DNA from 3 places in the Streptomyces sp. NBC_01283 genome. Region 2 is predicted to be linked to each of the others. Evidence: riboswitches for the same ligand, from Rfam matches in the RefSeq annotation. Region 2 holds a riboswitch; each other region holds the start of a gene.
The links. A riboswitch is a leader RNA that binds a small molecule or an ion and turns the genes downstream of it on or off. The one in region 2 is predicted to bind thiamine pyrophosphate.
Positions count from the first base shown of each region.

Region 1: it holds a riboswitch for thiamine pyrophosphate, as region 2 does, so the genes downstream of both, thiO (glycine oxidase ThiO) here and thiC (phosphomethylpyrimidine synthase ThiC) in region 2, are expected to answer to the same signal.
Region 3: it holds a riboswitch for thiamine pyrophosphate, as region 2 does, so the genes downstream of both, OG302_RS12825 (thiamine ABC transporter substrate binding subunit) here and thiC (phosphomethylpyrimidine synthase ThiC) in region 2, are expected to answer to the same signal.

Region 1 is NZ_CP108430.1:6,665,803-6,673,258, forward strand. It holds gene OG302_RS30170 (deoxyribonuclease IV) at 1-35, opposite strand, end outside; gene pknB (Stk1 family PASTA domain-containing Ser/Thr kinase) at 112-2,091, opposite strand; gene OG302_RS30180 (thiazole synthase) at 2,183-2,977, opposite strand; gene thiS (sulfur carrier protein ThiS) at 2,984-3,202, opposite strand; gene thiO (glycine oxidase ThiO) at 3,199-4,389, opposite strand; TPP riboswitch at 4,387-4,499, opposite strand; gene OG302_RS30195 (NAD(P)/FAD-dependent oxidoreductase) at 4,684-5,850, shown strand; gene OG302_RS30200 (Rv2175c family DNA-binding protein) at 5,930-6,295, shown strand; gene thiE (thiamine phosphate synthase) at 6,413-7,063, shown strand; gene metF (methylenetetrahydrofolate reductase [NAD(P)H]) at 7,153-7,456, shown strand, end outside.
Region 2 is NZ_CP108430.1:4,700,121-4,707,576, reverse strand. It holds gene OG302_RS21450 (metallophosphoesterase) at 1-237, shown strand, start outside; gene OG302_RS21445 (hypothetical protein) at 419-1,294, shown strand; gene OG302_RS21440 (hypothetical protein) at 1,428-1,556, opposite strand; gene OG302_RS21435 (hypothetical protein) at 1,653-1,976, opposite strand; gene OG302_RS21430 (DUF4234 domain-containing protein) at 2,339-3,025, shown strand; gene thiC (phosphomethylpyrimidine synthase ThiC) at 3,103-4,947, opposite strand; TPP riboswitch at 4,940-5,084, opposite strand; gene OG302_RS21420 (YibE/F family protein) at 5,156-6,598, shown strand; gene OG302_RS21415 (SsgA family sporulation/cell division regulator) at 6,690-7,127, opposite strand; gene OG302_RS21410 (IclR family transcriptional regulator) at 7,231-7,456, opposite strand, start outside.
Region 3 is NZ_CP108430.1:2,866,276-2,873,731, reverse strand. It holds gene pyrH (UMP kinase) at 53-814, shown strand; gene frr (ribosome recycling factor) at 965-1,522, shown strand; gene OG302_RS12840 (phosphatidate cytidylyltransferase) at 1,564-2,655, shown strand; gene OG302_RS12835 (hypothetical protein) at 2,742-3,200, opposite strand; gene rlmN (23S rRNA (adenine(2503)-C(2))-methyltransferase RlmN) at 3,350-4,456, shown strand; TPP riboswitch at 4,511-4,628, shown strand; gene OG302_RS12825 (thiamine ABC transporter substrate binding subunit) at 4,712-5,806, shown strand; gene OG302_RS12820 (ABC transporter permease) at 5,782-7,456, shown strand, end outside.

The DNA of each region.
Region 1 (7,456 bases), 2.0 Mb from region 2:
CGGGACGGGGTGCTGGGGGACTTGTCGCTGCTCACGCGCTCAAGGGTGGCACGAGCGCGTGAGTGTCCCGTCAGCGGATCAGAGAACCGGCCGGTCGGCCGGACCGGTGGATCAGCGGATCTCGATGGTGATCGTCGAGCCCTTGGGGGCCTTGTCGCCGCCGTCCACGGACTGGTCCTTCACCGTGTCCCCGAAGATGCCCAGCAGGCCGCGGTCCTCGTCGACGTCGAAGCCGGCGTCCTCCAGCTCCTGCGTCGCGTCGTCGACGCTCATGCCCTCGACGTCCGGGACCTCGATCATCTCGGGGCCGATGGACACCGTCAGCGTGACCGTGTCGCCCGCGGCGAGCTGCTTCTGGCCCTCCCGGGGGGACTGCTCGACGACCGTGCCCTTGTCCTCCTCGGAGTGGGCCCGCGCCTTCTCGATCCTGACCTTGAGGCCCTCGTCCTCCAGCTCGGACTTCGCGTCCGACTGGGAGTCGCCCGTCACGTCGGGGATGTCGATCGCGACGCCCTTGCTGACGACGATCGCGACGGCGGAGCCGGCCTTGCGCTTCGTGCCCGCCTTCGGATCCGTGCTGATCACGGCGCCCTTGCGGACGTCGTCGCTGAACGCCTTGTTCGTCATCCCGGGAGCGAACCCGGCGTCCTTGAGCTTGTCCTTCGCGTCGGCCAGGCGGCTGCCCCCGACGTCCGGGACCTTCACGATCTCGGGTCCCCTGGAGATGGTCAGCGTCACCCGGTCGTTGTCGCGGATGCGCTCGCCCGCCTTCGGGTCGGTGGCCATGACGGTGCCGCGCTTGTCCGTGTCGCTGTACGCGTGCTTGACGTCGTTCACTTCGAGCCCGGCTTCGTCGAGGCGCTTCTTGGCCTCCGACTCGGTCTTCGCCAGGAGCGGCGGGACCTTCGTGAACTGGCCGGAGTTGATGTACCAGACACCGGCGCCGAGGCCCAGCGCGAGGAGCACGGCGGCGATCACCGTCATCATGCGGCGGCGCGGGTTGGGGCGCCCGCGGCCGGGGGCGGCCGGCGGGGCGGGCGGCGGCGTCGCCAGGACGCTCGTGCGGTTGAGCTGGTCCTGCCGGTTCTGCCGGTCCTCGTCGGCGGCCGTCGTGCCGTCCGTGGGAAGCGGCAGCTGTACGGACCGCCCCGCGCGCGGGATCACGTCCGTACGGTCGTCGGAGTTGTCGTGTCCGGCGCTTCCGCTCGCCGTGAGCGCCTGCGGCGGCACCGCGTCCAGCTGCTCCACGGAGAGCGCGGCCCGCGCCGCCCTGGCCTGCCCGAGGAGCGCCACCGCGTCGTACGGGCGGACGTCGGGCGTGCGGGCGGTGGCGGAGGCGACCAGCTCGTCGAGCTCGACGGGGAGCCCCGGAACGACCGCCGACGGGGGCGGCACGTCTTCATGGAGGTGCTGGTAGAGCACCTGGGCGGGGGACTCACCCGAGTGCGGCTTGGCGCCGGTCAGCATTTCGTAGAGCACGACCCCGCACGCGTACACATCCACACGCGTGTCGGACGTGCCGTGTTCTATCTGCTCGGGAGCGAGATAGGAGACGGTGCCGAGGACCGTGCCGGTCGTGTTCGTGACGGTGTCCACCGCGCGCACGAGCCCGAAGTCGGCGACCTTGACCCGGCCGTCATCCCCTATGAGGACGTTCTCCGGCTTCATGTCGCGGTGCACGAACCCCGCGCGATGTGCGGCGCCGAGCGCGGCGAGGACCGGCTCCAGGATGTCGAGGGCCGCGCGCGGCTGCAGGGCGCCGCGGTCGCGGAGCACGTCACGCAGGGTGCATCCCGCGACGTACTCCATCGCGAGATAGACGTACGCACCGTCGGCGCCCTGGTCGTACACCCCCACCACGTTCGGGTGCGAGAGCCGGGCGATCGACTTCGCCTCGCGGATGAAGCGCTCGACGAACGAGACGTCGGCGGCCAGCGTCGGGTGCATCACCTTGAGCGCGAGCACGCGGTCGAGGCGGGTGTCCACGGCCCGGTAGACCGTGGCCATCCCGCCGACCGCGATCCGCCCGTCCACGCGGTAGCGGCCGTCGAGCACCTGCCCGACGAGCGGGTCCTGAAGGGTCGTGTCCACGCAGGGAGTCTACGAGCCACCGCTGACACGGTTGCCCGCCCGGTCGGACTCGGGCCCCGACTGCAGCCGAGCTGTAACAGGCGCGGGACGCTCAGAACGCGGGCCGCTCCGGGTCGAGCCGGGCCATTCCCTCCACGGGCGAGGACGCCTCGGCGAAGTGGCGCCGGGGAATGCGCCCCGCACGGTACGCGAGCCGTCCCGCCTCGACGCCGTGCCGCATGCCCTCGGCCATCAGAACCGGTTCCTGCGCCCGTGTAACAGCGGAGGCGAGCATCACACCCGCACACCCCAGTTCCATCGCGAGCGCCGCGTCGGACGCCGTGCCCGCCCCCGCGTCGAGGATCACCGGCACGCCCGCGCGTTCGACGATCAGCTGGAAGTTGTGCGGGTTGCGGATGCCGAGCCCGGAGCCGATGGGGGAGCCGAGCGGCATGATCGCCGCGCAGCCCACGTCCTCCAGCTTCCGGGCCAGGACCGGGTCGTCGTTCGTGTACGGGAGGACCGTGAAGCCGTCGTCGACGAGGATCTCGGCGGCGTCGATGAGCTCGATCGGGTCGGGCAGCAGCGTGCGCTCGTCCGCGATGACCTCCAGCTTGACCAGGTCGGTGCCGAGCGCCTCCCGCGCGAGCCGGGCGGTCAGGACGGCCTCGCCCGCGGTGAAGCAGCCCGCCGTGTTCGGCAGCACACGGATGCCGAGCCGGTCCAGGACGGAGAGCACGGAGCCCTGCACACCGGGATCGAGGCGGCGCATCGCGACCGTCGTCAGCTCCGTCCCGGAGGCGACGAGGGAGCGTTCGAGGACGTCCAGGCTCGGCGCACCGCCCGTACCCATGATCAGGCGGGAGGAAAGGGTGAGCCCGCCGATGACGAAGGCGTCGTCTGCCATGTCGGTTCAGCCTCCTTGTACGGCGGTGAGGATCTCGACGCGGTCGCCGTCGCTGAGCGGGGTGGCCGACCAGCGCGTGCGCGGGACGACGGTTTCGTTGAGGGCGGCGGCGACGCCGGACGGGGCCGCGGTCAGGGTGGCGACGAGATCTTCGAGCGTGGTGCCCGCGGCCACGTCGCGTGCTTCTCCGTTGACGGAGACGGCTGTCACTGCTGGGAGGGTCATGCGGGCTGCTCCATGAAGCGCTGCGTGCGGGGGGTGCCGGCGAAGCGCAGAGGGGTGAACCCCCGTGCCTCGTCGGGCAGTTCACCGGTGGTCAGGGCGTGCGCCAGCACGTCACCGGTGACGGGCGTCAGAAGTACGCCGTTGCGGTAGTGCCCGGTGGCCAGCTGGAGGCCGGGGAGCGCGGTCGGACCGAGCAGCGGCGCGTTGTCGGGGGAGCCGGGGCGCAGGCCCGCGCGGGTCTCCGTCAGCGGCAGTTCCGTGATGCCGGGTACGAGCTCGTGGGAGTCCCGCAGCAGCTCGTACACGCCGCCCGCGGTGACCGTCGTGTCCCAGCCGAGCTCCTCGCTCGTCGCGCCGACGACGAGCTCGCCGTTCTCGCGCGGCACCAGGTAGACGTGGCTGCCGCGCACGACGGCGCGCACGGTGCGGCTCAGGAACGGCGCGTACCGCTGCGGCACCGTGAGCCGCAGCACCTGCCCCTTCACGGGGCGTACGGGCGGCAGGACACCCTCCGGGACGCCGGAGAGGCGTCCGCTGAGGCTGCCCGCGGCGAGCACGGTCTGACCGGCCTCCAGGGCGGTGCCGTCGGCGAGGACGACACCGGTGGCCCGGTCCCGTACGACCGACAGGCGGTCCGCCCACGCGTGGTGGAAGACCACGCCCGCCCGCTCGCAGGCCACCAGGAGCGCCGCGGCGAGCCTGCGCGGGTCGATCTGGTGGTCGCCGTCGACACGCAGTCCGCCCCGGACGCCCGGTGCGAGCATCGGTTCGAGGCGGCGGCACTCGCGCCCGCTCAGCCACTCCGATGCGAGCCCCGACTGCTGCTGAAGGGCGTGCAGCTCCCGCAGATGGGCACGGTCGTCGGAGTCGAGCGCCACGGCGAGCGTGCCGCACGCGCGGTAGCCGAGATCGCGGCCGCTCGCCTCGGTCAGCTCCGCCGCGAAGTCGGGATAGCGCCGCGCGGAGGCCAGATTCAGGCCGAGCAGCGCCTGCTCCCCGTAGTGCAGCTCGGTGACGGCGGCCAGCATGCCCGCTGCGACCTGCGCCGCGCCGCCGCCGGGCTCGGGGTCCACGACCGCGGCGGACAGGCCGCGCTGGGCCGCCCGCCAGGCCGTGACCAGGCCGATGATGCCGCCCCCGACGACAAGGACGTCGGTCGTCTCCCGGGGTGGTGTACGTGGATGCATGGGTGTCCAGCCCCTCCCTTCGCCGGCATGACCCGGATCAGGTTCGTACGGTCGGAGGCCGTCCAGCCTCCCTCTCAGCCCGGTGCGTCCGGGCTCCCGCGAGTGCTCTGCACGGCAACCTTAGCCCTTGGTGTCCCGGGGTAGGTAGGGCAGCTGGGCGGTCAGGAGCAGTGACGGTGTGTCAGAGATCTCCTCGCGGGTCCCTGAGGCGCGCGTCGCCCGCCGCCCTAGAGTGATCGGGTGAGTGAGCAGCGGAGGCAGGAAGAGCGCCGGGTCGTCATCGTCGGTGCGGGGATGGCAGGGGTGCAGACCGCCGTGGCCCTGCGCGAGCAGGGGTTCGCCGGTGCGGTCACCCTGATCGGCGCGGAGCCCCATCAGCCGTACGACAGGCCGCCGTTGTCCAAGGCCGTGCTGCTCGGCAAGGCGGAGGGCTCCGCCTTCGACATCGACTTCGAGGCACTCGGCATCGAGCTGAGCCTGGGCCACGAGGTCACGGGCGTCCGCCCCGCGGACCACGAACTGGACACCGCGTCCGGCCCGGTGCCCTACGACGCCCTCGTCATCGCCACCGGCGCCCGCCCGATCCTGCTCCCCGGTGTCTCCGGGGTCCCCGGCGTCCATCTGCTGCGCACCCTCGACGACGCCGAGCGGCTGCGGCCCGTGCTCGCCGAACAGCACCGCATCGTGGTCGTCGGTGCCGGCTGGATCGGCGCCGAGTTCGCGACCGCCGCACGCGAGGCGGGCTGCTCGGTCACCGTCGTCGAGGCCGCCGCGCGTCCGCTCGCCGGGGCGCTGCCCGCGGAGGTCGCGGCGCCGATGACGTCCTGGTACGCCGACTCCGGAGCCGAACTGCGCACCCACGCGCGCGTGGACCGCGTCGAGCCCGGCAGCGTCCTCCTGGACGACGGCACCCGGCTGCCCGCGGACGCGGTCGTCGTCGGCATCGGCGCACGCCCCGCCACGGACTGGCTCGCGGACTCCGGCATCACCCTGGGCGCCCACCGTGAGGTCCTCGCCGACGACCACCTGCGGACGTCGGAACCCGACGTGTACGCGGTCGGCGACTGCTCATCCTTCCCTTCGGGACGGTACGGCGAGCGCCTGCTCGTCCACCACTGGGACAACGCCCTCCAGGGCCCGCGCACGGTCGCGGCGAACATCATCGGCGAGACCCCTTCGGCGTACGACCCGGTCCCGTACTTCTGGTCCGAGCAGTTCGGCCGCTTCGTCCAGTACGCGGGCCATCACGCGTCCGCCGACGAGCTGGTGTGGCGCGGCGACCCCTCGGGGGCGGCCTGGAGCGTGTGCTGGCTCCGGCGGGGCGCCCTGGTGGCCCTCCTCGCGGTGGGCCGTCCCAGGGACCTGGCGCAGGGCCGCAAGCTGATCGAGGCGGGCGCCCGCCTGTCCGCCGAGCTGGCGGCGGACCCCGCCGTACCGCTCAAGAAGGCAGTGCTGCCCTAAGCGCTGCCGTCACCGACGCCGGGACCGCGGGGGACCCGCTGCCCGGCCGCTGTCGGTGCCCGGAGCTACGCTTGTCCCCGTGACCGAGATTGACGCAAAGACTGATGCTCTCGTCCCCGAGTGGCTCCACCTCCCCGACATCGCAGAAATGCTCGACGTCGAGGTGACGCGTGTGCGCCAGCTGGTCAAGGAGGGCCAGCTGATCGCCGTGCGCCGTGGTGAGAACCGCGCGCTCGCCGTGCCGGCGGCCTTCATCGACGGCGACAAGATCGTCAAGGGCCTCACCGGCACCCTGACGCTCCTGCGGGACGACGGCTTCTCCGACGAAGAGATGCTGGAGTGGCTCTTCACTCCGGACCCGACCCTGCCCGGCACCCCCGCGCAGGCACTCAGTGAGAATCGCGGCACGGAGGTGAAGCGCCGCGCCCAGGCGCTCGCCGTCTGACCGGGACGCGTCCGACCGAGGCGCGTCCGACCGAAACGGAAAACCGTTGCGTACGGGCCGTGGGTCCCCCGGGGACCCACGGCGCGTAGGCCACCGACGACCCGGGGGGACCTCTTCATGGCCACCAAGCCTGCCCGCGAGCAGCTCGCCGACGCCCGCCTCTACCTGTGTGTGGACGCCCGCAAGCGCCAGGGAGACCTCCCCGAGTTCCTCGACGCCGTCCTCGGCGGCGGCGTCGACATCGTGCAGCTGCGGGACAAGGGCATGGAGGCGGCCGAGGAGCTCGACCACCTGCGGGTCTTCGCCGACGCCGCCCGCCGGCACGGCAAGCTCCTCGCCGTGAACGACCGCGCGGACGTCGCGCACGCCATCGGCGCCGACGTGCTGCACCTGGGCCAGGGCGACCTGCCCGTCCCCGCGGCTCGCGCGGTCCTCGGCCAGGACGTGCTCGTGGGCCGCTCCACGCACGCCGACACCGAGGCCGCCGCCGCGGCCACGCAGGACGGCGTGGACTACTTCTGCACCGGCCCCTGCTGGCCCACCCCCACCAAGCCCGGTCGGTACGCCCCCGGGCTCGACCTCGTCCGGTACACGGCCTCGCTCGGCACGGACCGCCCGTGGTTCGCCATCGGCGGCATCGACGCGGGCAACCTCGACGAGGTGCTCGAAGCGGGCGCCCGCCGCGTCGTCGTCGTACGGGCGATCACGGAGGCGGACGACCCGGCCGCCGCCGCGGCCGACTTCGCGAAGCGGCTGCGTACGGCCTGATCGGCGATCTTCGGCCATCATTCCGGTCGGTTGTCCGCAGGTTGGACGGGAATTGGCCGGTAGCGGTACCCCGTAGCTAACCTGCCCGTATGGCCCTAGGCACTGCTTCCACCAGATCTGATCGCGCACGCACCGTGCGTGACATGCTCGCGACCGGCAAGACGACGTACTCGTTCGAGTTCTCGGCGCCGAAAACCGCCAAGGGCGAGCGGAACCTGTGGAACGCCCTGCGCCGGGTCGAGGCGGTGGCCCCCAGCTTCGTCTCCGTGACGTACGGAGCGGGCGGTTCGACGCGGGCGGGCACGGTCAAGGAGACGCAGCAGATCGTCGCCGACTCGACGCTCACCCCGGTCGCCCACCTCACCGCGGTCGACCACTCCGTGGCCGAGCTGC
Region 2 (7,456 bases):
TCCGGCCCCTCCGCCGTACGCGAACTCCTCGACATGTACGGCGGCCACCGCATCGTGCATGGCCACAGCCCCATCCCGTATCTGCTCGGTGATGTCGGCTCCGAGGATGACTCGGACGGCGGCGGCCCCGTCATCGAGGGACCCCACATCTACGCAGGCGGACTGGCCATCGCCATGGACGGCGGCGTGACCATGGCCGGAAAACTGCTGGTCTGCCAACTGCCCCTGGATAACTGAGCGTTCGCCGGGCAGGCGCACCACTACAGGATCACGCTGGCCAGGGGGCCTATTTCTGGAAACCCCCTGTCACCGCGTGCCTTCACGGCTCTACCATCGGCTTATCCGTAGCAGGCTCCCCTCCGTTTCTGCCCGACGGCTCGCACCCATGCGAGCCCCAAGCCCTACGGAGCATCGGGGGATGCACATGAACAGCGCTCCACACCTGCTCAATGAGGACCGCCCCGAGTACGAGCGGATCCTCGATGAGGCGCTGCGTACGGCACCGAATCGCCCTGATCTCGCCGCAGTGGGCGAGCGGCTCAATCCCGAGCAGCTGCGCACCATGGCGCTGAACGCCACTGCGCTGATCACTGCCGCCGCCACGACCGAGTACACGCACTATGTGAAGGTCCGCGAGGAACTGCGCGAAAGCGGATCTGCCGCACCATCGATCCGGGAGCGGAGCACCGAGGGTCCGGCGGAAGCCGGCTCCGGGGGCCTCGGTCTCGCCACAACGATGGGGGAGGTCACCGCCCAGACATCGGGGGCGGGAGCCGTCGCCGTCGTCGCGGTGCTCGCACCGGTACTCGCCGGGGCGGCCGCCGCGATCTTTCTGCTCGTCGGCTACATCCTGAAGATGCTCAACCCCGAGCCCGCCTTCGCGGAAACCCTGCTCACCGCGGGGTGGCTGTTCGGCGCGCTCACCGCAGGGGGCATCCTGATCGCCGCGATCGGCCTGCTCCTGACCGCCCTGCGCAACGGCGCCACGTCGCTCCAGGCCGGTTCGTACGGAGAACGGAACGAGGAGGTGGTTCGCGCCAGGGAAGCCTGGGGCGAGGCACTCATGGAGCGCGGCGTCCTGCCGTTCCTGCGGGATGCGCTCGCGGATCCCGGGGCGGCGCACGCGGCGCGCACACCGTCGACGGACCCGGGCAGCCGCATGCCCCAACTCGGCTACAACAGGCCCGGGTTCAGCAGCCCGGACGGCGGCCCGGCGGCGGGACCGCGTCCGAGCTTTTCCAGCCCGGACTTCAGCAGCCCGGACTTCGGCGGGCCCGACCACAAGCCGGAGTAGCACGCGGCACGCCGGGGTAGTACGCGACGCTGCTTCGGGCGGGCATGACACCCGCCCGAAGCACGGCGCGGACCATCGCTGAGCCGATTTGGTCGGCTCGGTCAGCTCAGCCGATTCGGTCGGCTCAGTCGGCTCAGTCGGCGATGGGGAGGTACACGCGGTTTCCTGCTGCCGCGAACTCCTTGGACTTCTGCTCCATGCCCGCCTCGATCTCGGCCTTCGGGCCACCGTGCTCACGCCGGATGTCGTGCGAGATCTTCATGCTGGGCAACTTCAGCCTGGAACCGGCACATTCTCGATGGGCGCCAACCCTGAGCAGCTTCGGGCCGTCTCAGAGAATTGGGCCACGCAGAGTCGCCTACGGCGCAGGGGTTGTCACCTTGATGGAATCCACCTGCAGCTCCGGAGCGGTCCTCTCGCCGCCGATCTGATTCTCGTACTCGATGGATCCGCTCACTTCGACCTTCGCCGTGAAGCTGTCATCCGTCACGATCTTCGCGAACGCTTTTACGTCCCCGGTCAGAACGGTGTTGGTCGGGCACTCGTAAGCGTCGGTGTGCCGAACTCCGTCGACGTCCGCGCGAAGAGCCTCGGCACCAGTTGCTGCGTCGGACCGTGTGACCACTCCGTATACGACGTAGCACTCGCCGGTGTGCGCGTCAGGGTCCTTGGCCAGTGCCAAAGGCGACCAGCATCACCCCGAGGAGTGTCAATCCGCACGCCGGACTGGCACTCCCATCTGCCGCAAAGTCCGTCCGGTGATGCTCTGCCCAGTCCAGCCTTGGCAGGCGCCAGAGGCACCACACCCCTCGGCTCGTCCGGGGCCGGCCAAGCAGGATTGCTCAGCACTTTGGGCAGGTCCCTGAAGGAAAGGCTGCAGAGCAGGGGCTTTTGCACTGAGCCAGGCATACGCTGGGCAAAGAGAGTGCGATCGCTAGACGTACTGAGGACGGGCAACCCGTCTCCGTGGGATTGAGCCGCTGATGTCTCCCCAGAAGAAGATCACACCCGGCACCGACGAGGGCTGATCAACTGGGGGCCCACATGGAACAGCTCCAAGCAGTGCAGCAAGTAGACCGCTACGTGCACGAGAGGCGCTCGACGGACCAGAGATTCGTCGGTTGGGGCATCTACTTCTTTCTCCTGTCATGGGTGACGCTAGGCATCTACGGAGTCGTGCTGTTCTATCGCCGACTCAACCGTGCTGACCTCTTCAGAGGTCGCCGTGTGCACTACTACAACGCGGTCATCGAGGCCTCAAAGCAGTACGCCGAGGAGCATGGCCAGTACGAGGCCAGTCACGATGAGCTGGACGACCTGCAGCGCTTTGTGAAAGGCCGTTTCGAGGATGAGCACAAACCAATCAAAGCTGGACTGTCGGTCTTCCTGTCCTTCATCACGCTAGGGGTCTACGGATGCATCGCGATCTATCGGTTGATGCGCTTCTGGTGGCAGATCCAGCTCACTGAACAGGACTTCGACGACAAACTCAGTGTCGCCTGGACCAAACTCGGGATTGTCCGGTATCCGCTGACCTTCGAGCCCGTCCAAGCGCTGAACCGCAGCTTCGGGATGCACTTCCTTCTCTCGTTCGTCACGCTCGGGATCTACGGCATCGTGTGGGACTACCGACTTCACACCGACCCGGAGAAGCTCTACCCCGAGGTGCACTCCACCGAGGACGCGGTCCTCAACGCTCTGCGGGTCGCCGATCCGGTCCTCCCTCACTAGCCATCCGCTGTGGTTCGCCGTACGGGGAAGCGCCGCTCCAGAAGCCGAAGTCTCCTGGAGCGGCGTTTAACTGCGCGTCAGTCCGCCAGCGGCAGGTACACCCGATTCCCGCTCGCGGCGAACTCCTTCGACTTCTGGAGCATCCCCGCCGCGACCTCCTCAGCCGTCGCGTCCGCAGCCGCAGTACCGCCGAACTGCTCCGTGATGCTGTGGCTAATCTTCATGCTGCAGAACTTCGGACCGCACATCGAGCAGAAATGCGCCGTCTTCGCGGGCTCCGCGGGGAGCGTCTCGTCGTGGAACTCCCGCGCCGTGACCGGGTCGAGAGCCAGGTTGAACTGGTCCTCCCAGCGGAACTCGAAGCGTGCGTCCGAGAGCGCGTCGTCCCAGTCCTGCGCGCCCGGGTGCCCCTTGGCGAGGTCCGCCGCGTGGGCCGCGATCTTGTACGTGATGACGCCGGTCTTCACGTCGTCGCGGTTGGGCAGGCCCAGGTGCTCCTTGGGCGTGACGTAGCAGAGCATCGCCGTGCCCCACCAGCCGATCATCGCGGCGCCGATGCCGGACGTGATGTGGTCGTACGCGGGCGCGATGTCCGTGGTCAGCGGGCCGAGCGTGTAGAACGGCGCCTCCTCGCAGATCTCCTGCTGAAGGTCGATGTTCTCCTTGATCTTGTGCATCGGGACATGTCCCGGGCCCTCGATCATGGTCTGTACGTTATGACGCTTGGCGATCGTGTTGAGTTCCCCGAGCGTGCGCAGCTCGGCGAACTGCGCCTCGTCGTTGGCATCCGCGATCGAACCGGGACGCAGACCGTCACCGAGCGAGTACGTCACGTCGTACGCCGCGAGGATCTCGCACAGCTCCTCGAAGTTCTCGTAGAGGAAGCTCTCCTTGTGGTGCGCGAGACACCAGGCCGCCATGATCGAGCCACCGCGCGAGACGATGCCGGTCTTGCGGTTGGCGGTCAGCGGGACGTACGGAAGGCGCACGCCCGCGTGCACCGTCATGTAGTCCACGCCCTGTTCGGCCTGCTCGATGACCGTGTCCTTGTAGATCTCCCAGGTCAGCGCCTCGGCCTGGCCGTCGACCTTCTCCAGGGCCTGGTAGAGCGGCACGGTGCCGATGGGCACGGGGGAGTTGCGCAGGACCCACTCGCGGGTGGTGTGGATGTTGCGCCCGGTGGACAGGTCCATGACCGTGTCGGCGCCCCACTTGGTCGCCCAGGTCATCTTGTCCACCTCCTCCTCGATGGAGGAGGTCACCGCGGAGTTGCCGATGTTGGCGTTGACCTTCACCAGGAACTTCTTGCCGATGATCATCGGCTCGATCTCCGGGTGATTGACGTTGGCGGGGATCACCGCGCGGCCCTCGGCGACCTCCGCGCGCACGACCTCGGGGTCGAGGTTCTCGCGGATCCCGATGAACTCCATCTCGGGCGTGATCTCGCCACGGCGGGCGTACGCGAGCTGCGTCACCGCCTGGCCGCCACGGCCCCGGCGGGGCTGGCGCGGGCGGCCGGGGAAGACCGCGTCGAGGTTCTTCAGGCCGCCGCGCGGCGAGGTGTGCTTGATGCCGTCGTCCTCGGGACGGGGCGGGCGGCCCACGTACTCCTCGGTGTCGCCGCGGGCGATGATCCAGTTCTCGCGGAGGGGCGCGAGGCCCCTGCGGACGTCGGTGTCGATGGACTCGTCGGTGTACGGCCCCGAAGTGTCGTACAGGGTCACGGCCTTGCCGTTGGTGAGGTGCACCTGTCGGACCGGCACCCGCAGGTCGGGGCGTGAACCCTCGACGTACGCCTTGTGCCAGCCGATGGACTTCCCGGCCTCCGCGGCGACCGTGTTCTCGCCGTTTCCGGCGTTCTCGCCGTTCTTGTTGTTCTCGTCGCTGCTGGAGGCAGGCGTGCGTGTGTCCGATGTGGTCATGAGACCTACTCCCTACGCCGGCATTACCCGGTAACAGGTTCGGCGGTCGACGCAGCGGATTCCGTACGGTTCATACCGTTTCGTACGGAGGTCAGCGCCCTCTCAGCCCGGTGCTCCGAGCTCCCGCGATTGCAAAGGTGCCTCCACGCTAGCGTCACGTCGGGCGCGCTGAACAGAGGGCCCCCTCCGTTCTTGCGATGATCGGGCAGTGACCACCACACAGCCGCCGTCCCAGCCGCCCGCCCAGAACGTGCCGCAGGATCCGCACGGGCACTCCCACAGCCATGGCCCGGCCGCCCCCGTCTCCAAGCATCTGCGCAAGGTCATCGCCGCCGTGCTGATTCCTTTCGCCGCGGCGGTGGTCGTGGGGCTCGCGGTGTTCTGGCCAGGGGGCGCACCGTCCCACGAACGCACCGGAGTCGGCTTCGACCGGCAGACCCAGTCGGCCACGGTGACGAAGCTGCAGGAGCTCCCCTGCAAGGACGTGAACGCCTCCCAGACCCCGCCCAACGGCGACACCTCCACCGCCGAGGGGCAGTCGGCGCAGTCCCGTGCGAAGGGCGTCTGCAAGAAGGCGACGATCGAGGTGACCAGCGGAAAGGACAAGGGCCGCACCTTCACCGAGATCGTCCAGCCGGACTCACCGCGGCAGTTGCGCCAGGGCCAGGAGGTGGTGGTCGCCTACGAGCCCACGGCCCCCGAGGCGTTGCAGTACTCGGTCACCGACGTGAACCGGAAGTTCCCCATGGCGCTGCTCGCCGGGATCTTCGCCCTCGCCGTGGTCGTGGTGGGACGGATGCGCGGCGTCATGGCCCTGGTGGCGCTGGCGTTGAGCTTCCTGGTCCTGACGTTCTTCATCCTGCCCGCGATCCTGCAGGGCTCGAACCCGCTGGTCGTGGCGGTGATCGGGGCCAGCGCCATCATGCTGATCGCGCTCTATCTGTGCCACGGCCTCACGGCGCGTACCTCGGTCGCGGTCCTCGGCACGCTGATCTCCCTGCTCCTCATCGGCCTCCTCGGCTCGCTCTTCATCGGCTGGGCCTCACTGACCGGCAACACGGACGACAACACCGGCCTGATCCACGGCCTGTATCCGTCCATCGACATGAGCGGCCTGCTGCTCGCCGGCGTCATCATCGGCTCGCTCGGCGTGCTCGACGACGTGACGGTGACGCAGACGTCCGCCGTCTGGGAACTGCACCAGGCCAACCCCACGATGGGCTGGCGCGGTCTGTACGGCGCCGCCATCCGCATCGGCCGCGACCACATCGCCTCGGTCGTCAACACCCTGGTCCTGGCCTACGCGGGTGCCGCGCTGCCCCTGCTGCTGCTCTTCTCGATCGCCCAGAGCAGCGTGGGCACGGTGGCCAACAGCGAGCTGGTGGCCGAGGAGATCGTGCGCACCCTGGTCGGCTCGATCGGCCTGGTCGCCTCCGTACCGGTGACGACCGCGCTCGCGGCCCTGGTGGTCTCGGCCGACCGCTCGACTCCCACGGGCCACACGGGCCACACGGGCCACACGGGAGGCACAGCCCACGCGGGAGGCGCGGCCCACCCTGGAGGCGGTGCCACTCCCGCCGCTCCCGCGCCCCCTGTCCACCCCGCACCCAAGCAGAGCCGCGGCGGAAAGGGCCGGCGCCGCAAGGCCTGAGGCTCACGCGTCCCGGCACCGCAAGGCTCACGCGGCCGATGCCACGAAATGCACCAATCTGCCGTACGGCTGCGCCCCTTGGCTCGCGGAGTCAGCCGGCGCTCTGCTCCTCGGCGAGGATCCGGTCCAGCGCTTCGTCCAGGTGGGTCTCGAAGTCGGCGAGCGCCCGCTCCTGCCCCAGCGGAACCAGCTTGTCCGTACGGTCCAGGAAGGCGAGGAGCGGTGGGATCCCCACCCTGAACAGCGCCTGGTCCGCACCGACCTGAAGCCGGATCAGCACCTCGTCGAGCAGCTCGGGATCGGTGGGGGCGATGTGCACGTCCCCGTCACCGCAGGCCCCGCCCACCCCGTCGACCAGCAGCTCCCGCCCGAAGGCCCAGGTCACGGGTGCGTCTCCGGGGAGATGGAAGGTCAGCCGGACGGCGTAGGGATCGCCGGTCTCATAACGCAGCTCCACCGGGATGCGAAACGACAGCTCCTCGGAAACGAGGAAGCTCATCATGACCTCTGCCTGGACCGACTCGCGCATCGTCCGCCTACCCCGTCGCTAAAGCTCGACTGGCCAGGAACCAACTCCCTGACACTCATGGCATCTTGCTTAACGTACACATCAGATCACAAGGAGTGAGTTTTCAGATGCTGATAGAGAAGGCAAGTGTCCCTAGTAGCCTTCCGATCTCATTCTGCAAGCGCTCAGCCGCAGGGAGTAGCCGGTCCGCCTGATAGGCCGGAACGGAAATTGCCATGGTCGCCGCAGTGTTACCCGCAGTGATCGGAATCGCGGCGCAGACCGTCCCCAACGCGTACTCCTGCCGCTCCACCACGGGCTTCATCCGGCCCATCCCGTCCAGGCGTCGG
Region 3 (7,456 bases), 1.8 Mb from region 2:
CCGGCAGTGGCCTTCTTCGTATGTGCGCCGAGCAAAAAGAAGCGAGAACTCCATGACCACCAAGGCCGACACAAACAGTGGTGACGACAAAGTCGCCGGTCGTTTCCTGCTGAAGCTCTCCGGTGAGGCATTCGCCGGCGGGGGCGGCCTTGGCGTCGACCCCGATGTGGTGCACGCGATCGCCAAGGAGATCGCCGCGGTCGTCCGGGACGGAGCCCAGATCGCGGCCGTCATCGGCGGCGGCAACTTCTTCCGTGGCGCGGAGCTCCAGCAGCGCGGCATGGACCGGGCCCGCTCCGACTACATGGGCATGCTCGGCACCGTCATGAACTGCCTTGCCCTGCAGGACTTCCTGGAGAAGGAAGGCATCGAGTGCCGGGTCCAGACCGCCATCACCATGGGTCAGGTCGCGGAGCCGTACATCCCGCTGCGCGCCGTCCGGCACCTGGAGAAGGGCCGTGTGGTCATCTTCGGCGCAGGCATGGGCATGCCGTACTTCTCCACCGACACGACCGCGGCGCAGCGCGCCCTGGAGATCGACGCCGAAGCCCTGCTCATGGGCAAGAACGGCGTCGACGGTGTCTATGACTCCGACCCCAAGACCAACCCGGACGCGGTGAAGTACGACGCGCTCGGGTACGGCGAGGTCATCACCCGCGACCTGAAGGTCGCCGACATGACCGCGATCACGCTGTGCCGCGACAACAAGTTGCCCATCCTGGTCTTCGAGTTGCTCTCCTCCGGAAACATCGCGCGTGCCGTCAAGGGTGAGAAGATCGGCACACTCGTGGGCGACGGGGGTACCCGCGCCTGATCTCGGGGACGCCCTCCGAGGGATGGACAAAGCCCTGCCGGTCGGACACGGTGCAGGGAAAGAGACGCGACGCAGCCGACACCCCATGGACTCCCCCTACTTCACCGTGTGGGGGCGCCCCAGCCCACTCACAACACGCAGGAGCAAGTGGTGATCGAAGAGACCCTCCTCGAGGCCGAGGAGAAGATGGAGAAGGCCGTCGTGGTCGCCAAGGAGGACTTCGCCGCGATTCGCACAGGCCGTGCGCACCCGGCGATGTTCAACAAGATCGTGGCTGACTACTACGGCGCCCTTACGCCGATCAATCAGCTGGCCTCGTTCTCGGTGCCCGAGCCGCGGATGGCCGTGGTGACCCCGTTCGACAAGAGCGCGCTGCGCAACATCGAGCAGGCGATCCGCGACTCCGACCTCGGCGTCAACCCCAGCAATGATGGAAACATCATCCGGGTGACGTTCCCCGAGCTGACGCAGGACCGCCGCAAGGAGTACATCAAGGTCGCCAAGACCAAGGCCGAGGACTCCAAGATCTCGATCCGCTCCATCCGCCGCAAGGCGAAGGAAACGTTCGACAAGGCGATCAAGGACGGCGACATCGGCGAGGACGAGGGCCGTCGCGCGGAGAAGGAGCTCGAGGACGCGACCGCGAAGTACGTCGCTCAGGTGGACGAGCTGCTCAAGCACAAGGAAGCCGAGCTGCTCGAGGTCTGAGGGCTGAGGGCTCGAAGTCTGAGGACTGAGGAATCCGATCCGTGAACGACTCTTCCTGGGGGGCGCCTCCCAGAGCCGGGTACTGGGGGCCGCCCGACCAGGGCCCTGCTCAAGGGGCTGCCCCGGCAGGTCCCGCGTACGATGCGCATGACGCCCTGTATCCAGCAGAGACGCAGCCCATGCCCATCGTGCCTGACATGCCTGAAGTACCCCAGGAGCCCATGCCCAGCGCATCACAGCCCGCCCCTGAGGCGCCGCGCACGCCTCAGGCACCGCAGGTGCCTCAGACGCCTCAAGCGCCTCAAGCGCCGCAGAAGAAGAGCGCGGGCCGTGATCTCGGGGCGGCCATAGGAGTCGGCGTGGGGCTCGGCGCGGTGATCATCGCGTCGCTCTTCATCGTGAAGGCCGTCTTCATCGGCGTCATAGCGGTCGCCGTCGTGGTCGGCCTCTGGGAGCTCACCTCGCGGCTCCAGGAGCGCAAGGAGATCAAGGCGCCGCTGGTCCCGCTGGCGGTGGGCGGCGCCGCGATGGTCGTCGCCGGATACGTCCGCGGGCCCGAGGGCGCCTGGGTCGCCATGGCGCTCACCGCGCTCGCGGTGCTCGTCTGGCGGATGACCGAGCCGCCCGAGGGCTATCTGAAGGACGTCACGGCGGGCGTCTTCGCGGCGTTCTACGTCCCGTTCCTCGCCACGTTCGTGGCGATGATGCTCACCGCGGACGACGGCGCGATGCGGGTGCTCACGTTCCTGCTCCTGACCGTGGTCAGCGACACCGGGGCGTACGCGATCGGCTGGCGCTTCGGCAAGCACAAGCTCGCCCCGCGCATCAGCCCCGGCAAGACCCGCGAGGGCCTGGTCGGAGCGGTGACGTTCGCGATGGCGGGTGGCGCGCTGTGCATGGAGTTCCTGATCGACGGCGGCACGTGGTGGCAGGGGCTGCTCATCGGCCTCGCGGTCGCCGCGAGCGCGACGCTCGGGGACCTGGGCGAGTCGATGATCAAGCGTGACCTCGGCATCAAGGACATGGGCACGCTGCTGCCGGGGCACGGCGGCATCATGGACCGCCTCGACTCGCTGCTGCCGACCGCACCGGTCGTGTGGCTGCTGCTCGTGATCTTCGTAGGGTCCGGCTGACCTGCGCATGCGTACGTGAGGGGCTCGCCGTCCATCTGGACGGCGAGCCCCTTTTCGCATGCCGCGTGCGGTGTGCCGTACGCCGCTTACTTCAGCTTGTGGCACGCCTTCTGCGAGAGGTTCTTCCACTGCACACAGACCAGCGTGCCCTTGCGGAGCCTGGGCCCTGTGGTGGTCCCGACCTTGCCCCACTCGACCTCGGCGGCGTTGCCGTGCGGGATCGAGTGGGCCTTGCGCCAGCTCTTGCCGACGTGGGTCGAGCCGCCCGGCTGCTTGTACAGCCAGCGCGCCTTGCCCGCCTTGTACGGAGACCTGGCCGACTGGACGTAGTTCAGGCCACGCTTGGCGGACCCCTTCTTGTTCCAGTAGAAGAAGGAGACCGAGTACGCGCAGGTCCTGCCGCTCTGCTTCACGCAGCGCACTTCCTGGTGCTTGCTGACCGCCGCGGCCTGGACGCCGGTCCCGGCGTGGGCCGGTGCCGCGGTCGTCACGGCGAGCGCTGCGGTGGCGCCGATCAAGAGCGCCTTCCCCGTTTGATTCAACACGTGCTGATTACCTCCAGCGAAGTTGATGTTGTCGGTGAAGACTCTAGTGATCCATGTCAGGCACATGACAGGCCTTTCGCCGACCGGTTCTCCGTGCCGCCGCGGGTGGACAGGGGAGGGCTCCCATCGTCTGCGACACTGGATGGACCATGCCTGTACCCGGAGAACTCACCTTTGTCGCGCCCCGCGGAGCCAAGAAGCCGCCGCGGCATCTCGCCGACCTCACGCCCGCCGAGCGCAAGGAAGCCGTTGCCGCTGCCGGCGAGAAGCCGTTTCGTGCCAAGCAGCTCTCGCAGCACTACTTCGCGCGGTATGCGCACGACCCGGAGCAGTGGACCGACATTCCCGCCGGTTCACGTCAGAAGCTCCAGGAGGCGCTGCTTCCCGAGCTGATGTCCGTGGTGCGGCACATCAGCTGTGACGACGACACCACGCGCAAGACGCTGTGGCGGCTCTTCGACGGGACGCTCGTCGAGTCCGTGCTCATGCGCTATCCGGACCGCGTGACGATGTGCATCTCGTCGCAGGCCGGGTGCGGGATGAACTGTCCGTTCTGTGCGACGGGGCAGGCCGGGCTCGACCGGAATCTGTCGACCGCCGAGATCGTGCATCAGATCGTTGACGGGATGCGCGCGCTGCGGGACGGGGAGATCCCCGGAGGGCCCGCTCGGCTCTCCAATATCGTGTTCATGGGGATGGGTGAGCCTCTTGCTAACTACAACCGGGTGACCGGGGCGATTCGCAGGCTGACCGATCCCGAGCCGGACGGTGTGGGCCTCTCGCAGCGTGGCATCACCGTGTCGACCGTCGGTCTGGTGCCCGCCATCCACCGCTTCGCCGACGAGGGCTTCAAGTGCCGCCTCGCCATCTCGCTGCACGCGCCCGACGACGAGCTCCGCGACACCCTCGTACCCGTCAACACGCGCTGGAACGTGCGTGAAGTGATGGATGCCGGGTGGGAGTACGCCGCCAAGTCGGGGCGTCGCCTCTCCATCGAGTACGCGCTGATCCGCGACATCAACGACCAGGCCTGGCGCGGTGACCGCCTCGGGCGGCTGCTGAAGAACAAGCCCGTGCACGTGAACCTCATTCCGCTGAACCCGACGCCCGGGTCGAAGTGGACGGCCTCGCGGCCCGAGGACGAGAAGGCCTTCGTGGACGCCATTGCCGCTCATGGGGTGCCCGTCACGGTTCGTGACACCCGGGGCCAGGAGATCGACGGGGCGTGCGGTCAGCTCGCCGCGTCGGAGCGTTAGTCTGCCGGGCGTTAGGCTGGCCGAAACACAACTTCATAGCCGGAACACATCTTCATATTCCGACAGGGGAGCGCCACAGCGCTGAGAGTGCGGCAGCCAAGGACAGGTTGGCCGCAGACCCTCTGAACCTTGCCCGGGTCATTCCGGGTAGGAAGTTCGGACATCACTCAAGCTGTTGCGCCCTGCCCGCGGACCCGTCCGATCCGGTCTGGTCCGCGGGCAGGGCCGCGTCTCTTCCTGGTCACTCCAGGAGGAATGAACTCAGTGAGCACCACCAAGAAGGTCACGGTCACCGCGGTCGCGGTGAGCATCGGGCTCGTCGCGCTCTCCGCGTGCGGCAGCTCGTCGGACAGCGGCGACAAGGCCGACTCCAAGAGCGTCACCCTCGTCAGCCATGACTCCTTCAACGTCTCCAAGGACGTACTGAAGGCGTTCGAGAAGAGCTCCGGCTACAAGGTCAACGTCCTGAAGGACGGCGACGCCGGTGCCGCCGTGAACAAGGCGATCCTCTCGAAGGACAACCCGCAGGGCGATGTCTTCTTCGGCGTCGACAACACCCTGCTCTCGCGTGCGCTCGACAACGGCCTCTTCCAGTCGTACGAGGCCAAGGGCTCGGAGAAGGTCGGGTCGGAGTTCCGGGTCGACGGGGACAAGCACCGGGTGACGCCCGTCGACAGCGGCGACATCTGCGTCAACTACGACAAGAAGTACTTCGCCGACAAGAAGCTGGCGCCGCCGAAGTCCTTCGCGGATCTGACCAAGCCCGCCTACAAGGATCTGCTGGTCACCGAGAACGCCTCGACCTCGTCGCCCGGCCTCGGATTCATGCTCGGCAGCGCCGCGCAGTACGGCGACGACGGCTGGCAGGGCTACTGGAAGAAGCTCAAGGCCAACGGCGTCAAGGTCGTCGACGGCTGGGAGCAGGCCTACAACGAAGAGTTCTCCGGGTCCGCCGGCGGCAAGAAGGCGAAGGGCGACCGGCCGCTCGTCGTCTCGTACGCCTCCTCGCCGCCCGTCGAGGTGCTCTACGCGAAGCCGCAGCCCAAGCAGGCGCCGACCGGCGTCGCGACCGGCACCTGCTTCCGGCAGGTCGAGTACGCGGGTCTGCTCAGCAACGCCAAGAACGAGAAGGGCGGCAAGGCGCTGCTCGACTTCCTGATCGGCGCCGAGTTCCAGAAGGACATGCCGCTGAACATGTTCGTGAACCCGGTGCGGGAGAAGACCGAGCTGCCCGAGCTGTTCGTCAAGCACGGCGTGAAGGTCGACGACCCGGAGACCATGGACCCGAAGAAGATCGCCGACAACCGTGATCAGTGGGTCAAGTCGTGGACCTCGCTCGTACTGAAGTAAGCGGATCCCCTAAGGGGAGCGCCTCTCGCAAGGGGAGCCCTTCACGTAAGGGGAGTGCTTCCCGTAAGGGGCGCTCGCGCGGGAGCGCGGCGCGGCTCGGTCTGATGGCCGTGCCCGTCGCGTTCTTCGCGGTCTTCTTCGCCTATCCGGTCGCCGCGATCGTCGCGCGCGGCCTGAAGGTGGGCGGGGCGTGGCAGTTCGGGCGGATCGCGGAGGTCGTCGGGCAGTCCGACGTCCGGCACGTGCTGTGGTTCACCACCTGGCAGGCGCTCGCGTCGACCGCGCTCACGCTGCTGATCGCGCTGCCCGGCGCGTATGTCTTCGTGCGCTTCGAGTTCAGGGGCAAGCAGGTGCTCCGGGCGGTCGTCACGGTGCCGTTCGTGCTGCCGACGGTCGTCGTCGGGACCGCGTTCCTCGCGCTGCTCGGGCGCGGTGGGCTGCTCGATGAGATGTGGGGTGTGCGGCTCGACACGACCGTGTGGGCGATCCTGCTCGCGCACGTCTTCTTCAACTACGCCGTCGTCGTACGGACCGTCGGCGGGCTCTGGTCGCAGCTCGACCCGCGCCAGGAAGAGGCCGCGCGGATGCTCGGCGCCTCGCGGTGGACCGCTTGGCGCACCGTGACGCTGCCCGCGCTTGGGCCCGCGGTCGCCGCCGCCTCCCTCATGGTCTTTCTGTTCACCTTCACCTCGTTCGGTGTGGTGCAGATCCTCGGCGGGCCCGCGTACTCGACCCTTGAGGTCGAGATCTACCGGCAGACCGCCCAGCTCCTCGACCTGTCCACGGCCGCCGTCCTGACGATCGTGCAGTTCGCGGCGGTCGGCTTGATCCTCGCCGTGCACGCGTGGACGGTGCGCAGGCGGGAGAGTGCCCTGAAGCTCGTCGACGCGTCCGCGGTGGCGCGGCGGCCGCGTGGCGCGGGGCAGTGGGCGCTGCTGGGCGGGGTCATGCTCACCATCGCCGTGCTGATCCTGCTGCCGCTCGGGGTCCTGATCGAGCGCTCGCTGAGCGGCCCCGACGGCTACGGCTTCACCTACTACCGGGAGCTGACATCGGCGGAGGGCGGGGCCTTCCTCGTCCCGCCGATCGAGGCCGTGTGGAATTCGCTCCAGTACGCGCTCGCCGCCACCGCCATCGCCCTGGTGATCGGCGGGCTCGCGGCGGCGGCGCTCACCCGGAGGGCCGGCCGTCTGGTGCGCGGCTTCGACGCGCTGCTGATGCTGCCGCTCGGGGTGTCCGCGGTGACGGTCGGCTTCGGGTTCCTGATCACGCTGGACAAGCCGCCGCTGGACCTTCGGTCCACATGGATCCTGGTGCCGCTCGCGCAGGCGCTGGTGGGCGTGCCCTTCGTCGTACGCACCATGCTTCCCGTCCTGCGCGCGGTGGACGGACGCCTGCGTGAGGCGGCCGCCGTGCTCGGGGCATCGCCGTTGCGGGCGTGGCGTGAGGTCGATCTGCCGATGGTGCGGCGGGCGCTGCTGATCGCCGCGGGGTTCGCCTTCGCCGTTTCCCTGGGGGAGTTCGGCGCGACGGTGTTCATCGCGCGGCCGGACAACCCGACCCTGCCGGTCGCCGTGGCCCGTCTCCTGGGGCGGGCCGGTGAGCTCAACTACGGGCAGGCGATGGCACTTTCGACGATCTTGATGGTGG